Linked DNA regions of Peribacillus simplex NBRC 15720 = DSM 1321. The protein of the gene in region 1 interacts with the protein of each later gene in a pairwise test. Links are inferred from orthologs where the notes say so. Each region holds a gene or a part of one and is shown on either strand. Other genes may lie near its edges.

Region 1 (3,327 bases):
ATTTTATGTTTGCCCTTGATTAAGTCATTATAATAATCGTCTGCGATTGAATTCATGTTTTTCCGATTTTCATCATGGGCGCCAAAAGATGCAGGTGTAGCATGAGTGATTTCTGAAGTGGCAACCAATCCCGTCGCTTTTCCTTTTTCCTTTGCTGCTTCCAATACGGTTTTGACTTCAGATTTATCATTATCCACTGCAATGGCAGCATTATAAGTCTTCACCCCGGAAGACATTGCCGTTGCGGCCGAAGCTGAATCCGTTATATTTTGAGCAGAGTCCTCAGGGTAAGTCATCTGCTGGCCAACCAAGTATTTATCAAACTCTGTCCGTTCTGCCACCTTCGTACCAGGGTTATCTTTTAAATACCGGTAAGCGGAGGTATAGGAAACACCCATGCCGTCACCGATCAGAAAAATCACGTTATTAATTTCTGGTTCTTTTTTTGCATTCCCCTTTGCCGAAACACGATCCGCAGCGGACCATGATAAACTTCCAAATGCTAATGCAGAAACGAGCGTGATGGGTAAAACCTTTTTACTCCATGTGCGATTCAAATGAATGACCTCCCATTAATGTTTTCTCTTTAATTAAACTATAAGTGAAGAAAATGAACTCAATGTCAAGGCTATGTAAAAATGCAGTAGGATAATTGTTAAGACAAGGTAAAGGCAGCATGACTCGGAATTGTATGCCACTTTTATGAAGTTGTTGGTTATTCAGGAGAATCATCAGTAGTGGGGTCATATTACAGGTTTTAGAGGAATGAAAAAGATTTAGTTAACACCAGCGAGGTAAGTGATCTTGAACAAAGTTCTTTTCATTCAACGTCTTCAAATCGGGGTAATTTGTTAGGAGTTTGAAAGTGCTAAAGAATTAATGGAGAAAAGAAAAAAAATTCCGGTTGTTTTCAGAAATCCGCTCCCTTTCCGCCAACTGTCTACCAAGCGTCTAGCGGAGTCTCGGCTAGCCAGTTATTCGGCAGGAGTGTCGTAAATTTCTTCAAACTAGTGAGGGTTTCATAAAACAAGAAAAAACCATAAAGTCCAACCTTCTTAAACATGGTTCGGGATGGGACCCTTCCGAATCCCCTATTGTCGATAAACTGAAGCATTCAATCAGGATGCTTTATTTTCGCTTATAGAACTCTGTCGGGGGCCTGGTTATGGAGGTCATGCTATATTAAAAAGCGCTCCATTCAAAGAGCGCTTTTTTCACTATTATTTCTCTACAACTAAGCATTCCAAAGCACGGGCCGCATTCACTCTCGCCAACTCGATTGAATCGGCAGACGACAGGGCGACTGCGACCCTTCTACCTGCCTTTGTTACAGGTTTTCCGAAAAGACGCACTTGTGTATTCGGTAAAGCCAAAGCTTGTTCAACACCGACTATAGAATATTCCGATAACTCATCTTGCGCTTTTAATGGACGGCTGGCACCTGGGCTGATCAGCTTGATTTCCGGGATGGGAAATCCTAGAATCGCACGAATATGAAGGGCAAACTCGGACAAATTCTGAGTCACTAATGTCACTAGCCCCGTATCATGCGGACGTGGGGAAACTTCACTGAAATAGACTTTATCCCCTGAGAGGAAAAGCTCAACCCCGAATAATCCGTACCCTCCAAGTTCATCTGTAATGGCATGGGCAATTCTTTTCGCTTCCATTATTTGCGCTTCTGTCATATTATGCGGCTGCCAAGATTCAATATAATCCCCGCCCTGCTGAATGTGACCGATTGGAGCACAAAACATGGTACCATTTACGGCCCGGACAGTAAGCAGCGTAATTTCCGAATCAAAACGGATAAATTCTTCAATGATCACCCGTCCATTTTGAACCCGGCCGCCTTCCATCGCGATTTTCCAGCAATCCTCCAGGTCACCTTCCGTTCGGCACACACTTTGCCCTTTACCTGAGGAACTCATCAGCGGTTTTACGACATTGGGAAAACCAACTTCCTTGGCAGCTTGGACAAATTCTTCATATGTATCGGCGAATTTGTAGGCTGCGGTCGGAATCTCCAGGGTTTCAGAAGCCAACCTCCTGATTCCTTCACGATCCATAGTCAATTTAGCCGCTCTTGCCGTCGGAATGACATGAAAGCCTTCCTCTTCCAATTTGACTAGTTCAGATGTAGCGATGGCTTCGATTTCCGGTACAATCAAATCGGGTTGTTCTTTTTCTACAACTCCCCTTAGTTGCTCCGCATCCAGCATATCGATCACATAACTGCGGTGAGCGACTTGCATGGCAGGGGCATGTTCATAGCGGTCTACAGCAACGGTCTCCACACCCAGTCGCTGTGCTTCAAGTATGACCTCTTTCCCCAATTCACCCGAGCCCAATAATAAAATCTTTTTCGATTTATACATTCAGTCTCTCCTCCTTAATACTTCAAAATCATTATATACGAACTATAAACGAATAAACATAAATATTTATTCGTATTTTCATTTAAAATCACACTGAAAACTGGAAATGAATATATTCATTTTAGTTTTCGAATACCAACTTGACAAATGGGATTAATATACTTTATACTACTTTTATATAAAGTATATATATAAGCTGACTAGTTCACTGGAGGCTCTCTATTCAATAGGAATAGGGGGTTTTTTCGTTTTTATCAATGAGGGAGGAGTTTACTATGCAAAAGGAAATGCTACGGACCATTTCCCCTGTCATGAATGAGAAGCAAAATGGGGGCTTAGAAGATATGGAGTACCTTAATCTTCCTGACAGACTATTTTTCCACTGGTGCCAGCAGAAATATAGACTGAATAGAGGGGTTTACAACACGATCGATCATTGGTTCTATGAATATGGCATTGTCCATATTCTTCACCGCCGGATCAACCTTTTAGCCTTTTTGGATTTCGCTTCTACCTCGGAACAAGAAGCCGGAAAGACAAAGTTCATTAAATTCGGCAATGGTGGCCTAAGGCAAAAGTTACAGGAATTCATTGCAAATTGACCTGAATCTTATAGGGCCCTTATCAGTAATATGCCCATTCTCCACCTACTGGTAAGGGACACTTATATGAATGTCGAAATTTGCATTACGATTATTTTTGTAAATGTAAGCGCTTTCTATTATAATGAAATTAGGTTGGATGGCATGCGTGGCCGTCAAAGTATATGGCGTAGGTGGGGCCAATACTAGCGCTAAGGAAGTCAAAGAACTTCTTTACTGCAAAACTATCAGAATACCTTTTGGTAGGGGCTGCAACATTACTGGGACATGGAGAATGTCCGTTAATTTTAGGCTAAAAGGCGAGTTAATCATGCAATCGATAAGTAAAGCATAACTTTACTTATTTT
Region 2 (3,106 bases), 1.4 Mb from region 1 along the record:
CGCAAGGGCGGAAAGTGATGTTCTCATTGTTGGAAGGGGCGGCGGGTCGATCGAGGAGCTATGGGCCTTTAATGAGGAAATAGTGGCTGAATCGATTTATGATTCCGATATACCAGTAATTTCTGCTGTCGGTCACGAAACCGATTTTACAATTGCTGATTTTGTCGCCGATATGCGTGCTCCTACACCGACTGGTGCAGCAGAGTTAGCGGTTCCTCACTTGAATGAAATACTCGAACGCCTTATGAACCGCAAGAATCGATTGACCCGCTCGATTCAAGAAGCGGTCAATTTTGAACGAACCCGTTTGACCAGGATGGAGAGGTCTTATGCTTTCCGTTATCCACATAAAATGTATGAACAGAAGCTTGAACAGCTAGACAAGACGATGGACAGGCTGGGGAGGACCAGCACGCGATATTTCATGAAAAAGAGAGATGGGCTGAATCAGCTGAACGATATTCTGAAAAAGCAGCATCCTGAACAAGCGGTGAAAAATGCGAAAGATGAATTGCAGCAGCATGTAAAGGTTTTACGGAGGGCCATGGAAGCCATCTATCGGCAAAAATCACAGCAGTTCGTCCATATTACAGCCACTTTGTCTGCCCTCAGTCCACTAAAAATCATGGAACGGGGCTATGGATTGGTTTTTGCTGAGGATGAGACATTAGTGAAAAGTACACAGCAAGTATCCAAAGGGGATAAGATAGCGGTTTCGATTAAAGATGGTACCCTTGAATGTGAAATTAAAGAAATAAAGGAGCGGATTGAACCATGACAAAAAAACAGGAAGCTACATTTGAAGAAGCGATGGAGAATCTCGAAAAAATTGTAGAACAGTTGGAAGAAGGCGATGTGCCCTTGGAAGAAGCCATCTCCATATATAAACAAGGAATGGATTTATCAAGGCTTTGCCATTCAAAGCTTAAGGCTGTTGAAGATCAGTTGACTCAAATTTTACGCGAAGATGGGGAACTTGAAAACTTCGCTGTACAGGAGGAAGAATGACATGGGTACGGCGTCCTTTGAAATGTTTTCTAAAGAATATAAGACGGTTATAGAACGGGAAATCGTGGAATATGTCAATAAACTTAAAGCCCCGGCAGTGGTCAAAGAAGCTATGATCTATTCACTGGAGGCAGGAGGTAAACGGATTCGCCCGTTATTGGTCTTTGCGGTTCTGGAGGCCTTTGGAAAAAGCTTGAGGATGGGGATTCCTGCAGCGGCTGCTATTGAAATGATTCATACATATTCTTTGATTCATGATGATCTTCCGGCGATGGATGATGATGATCTCCGCCGCGGAAAACCGACGAACCATAAAGTGTTCGGTGAAGCGGTAGCAATACTGGCAGGTGATGCGCTTCTTACATATAGCTTTCAATTGGTGACGGAAATGATCGATCCCGAGGTGACGGCTGAAATGAAGCTGAACCTTGTAAGTGAAATTGCGAAGTCTGCCGGAGCCGAAGGAATGGTTGGAGGTCAAGTTGCCGATATGGAAGGGGAAAATAAACAGTTGACTCTTCAGGAATTGGAGTATGTCCATGAACATAAAACAGGGAAGTTATTGACTGCAAGCATCCTTTCCGGAGCTATATTAGCTGGAGCGAATGAAGAAGAGCAACTGCATTTACGTGACTTTGCATACCACCTGGGGCTTGCTTTTCAAATTCGCGATGATATTCTGGATATTGAAGGGTCCGTCGAGTTGATCGGCAAGCCGGTTGGCAGTGATGTGGGGAATCATAAAAGCACATATCCCTCTTTACTTACACTGCAAGGGGCAAAGGAAAAGTTGGAACATCATATAGAACTTGCCCATGCCGCTTTAGGAAAAACAAACTTACAAACGTGTTTGTTGAATGAACTAACTGATTTAATAGCGAACCGTAACCATTGATTGTGGCTAAATTTGTTATCAATTGAGGTTTTATGGTATACTCATTGTGCAAAAATATGTGAAAATCAAAATGAATTTTTTAATTGAGAAACGTGATAAAATAGGTATAATAAGCCGCCGAAATCACCTGGGTGTTGGCGGCTATTTTTTAACTTAAAACCAATTTTTCGGTCAAGTCTTCCATAGCCCTCTTTTATGAGGCTTTGTTTATGCTTACAACCGAAGATGACAGAAAGTGAGTGGTCCTGTTTGGATCTTCTATCTATAAAAGACCCTTCTTTTTTGAAGAAGATGAATAATGAAGAACTTGTCGAGTTAAGTGTGGAAGTACGTAAATTCCTTGTGGAAAAATTATCGGTGACCGGTGGGCATATTGGTCCCAATTTAGGTGTCGTCGAATTGACTATAGCCTTGCATAAAGAATTCGACAGTCCGAATGATAAAATTTTATGGGATGTCGGACATCAATCCTATGTCCATAAAATCCTGACTGGCAGAGCAGGAGAGTTCGACACCTTAAAGAAATATAAAGGTCTTTGCGGTTTTCCTAAAATGATTGAAAGCCCCCATGATGTTTGGGAAACCGGTCATAGTTCGACTTCCCTTTCAGCTGCAATGGGAATGGCGGCTGCCCGTGATATCAAAGGTGAAAGCAGTTTTATTTTGCCTGTAATCGGGGACGGTGCTCTAACAGGCGGAATGGCGCTTGAAGCATTGAATCATATCGGTGATGAAAAAAAGGACATGATCGTTATCCTGAATGATAATGAAATGTCCATAGCGCCTAACGTAGGTGCTTTACACACGATATTGGGAAGATTGCGGACAGCAGGTAAATATAACTGGGCAAAAGATGAATTGGAGCTGCTTTTGAAAAAAATTCCTGCAGTCGGTGGTAAACTTGCGGCTACAGCTGAACGCTTGAAGGATAGCATGAAATACTTATTGGTCTCAGGAATCTTTTTCGAAGAGCTCGGTTTCACATACCTTGGACCAGTAGATGGTCATAATTATGAGGAATTGCTGGAGAATTTAAGATATGCCAAGAAAACGAAGGGACCTGTACTGCTGCATGTCATCACGAAAAAAGGCAAGGGATATTCACCTGCCGAGTTGGATACAACAGGAAACTGGCATGGGACAGGCCCATACAAGATCGAGACAGGTGATTTCGTGAAATCGCCTAGTAAAGGTCCTGCTTGG

Evidence for each region.
Region 2: the proteins of purT (region 1) and BS1321_RS21885 interact in binary tests that used the Escherichia coli proteins (3 or more experiments, as listed by UniProt). The link is inferred for Peribacillus simplex NBRC 15720 = DSM 1321 from one-to-one orthologs.

What each region holds. Positions count from the first base shown.
Region 1 is NZ_CP017704.1:3,107,442-3,110,768, reverse strand. What follows is about bases 300-3,294. They hold purT (phosphoribosylglycinamide formyltransferase 2), read right to left. Parts: upstream 2,379-3,294; coding sequence 1,221-2,378; downstream 300-1,220. Other genes in these bases: BS1321_RS14890 (hypothetical protein), read left to right, coding at 2,654-2,980; BS1321_RS14900 (alkaline phosphatase), read right to left, coding at 300-557. Outside these bases: more of BS1321_RS14900, read right to left, coding at 1-299. UniProt on the Escherichia coli protein: Involved in the de novo purine biosynthesis. Catalyzes the transfer of formate to 5-phospho-ribosyl-glycinamide (GAR), producing 5-phospho-ribosyl-N-formylglycinamide (FGAR). Formate is provided by PurU via hydrolysis of 10-formyl-tetrahydrofolate.
Region 2 is NZ_CP017704.1:4,522,796-4,525,901, forward strand. Bases 183-2,956 are described here. They hold BS1321_RS21885 (polyprenyl synthetase family protein), read left to right. Parts: upstream 183-1,009; coding sequence 1,010-1,903; downstream 1,904-2,956. Other genes in these bases: xseA (exodeoxyribonuclease VII large subunit), read left to right, coding at 183-778; BS1321_RS21880 (exodeoxyribonuclease VII small subunit), read left to right, coding at 775-1,008; dxs (1-deoxy-D-xylulose-5-phosphate synthase), read left to right, coding at 2,153-2,956. Also shown: more of xseA, read left to right, coding at 1-182; more of dxs, read left to right, coding at 2,957-3,106.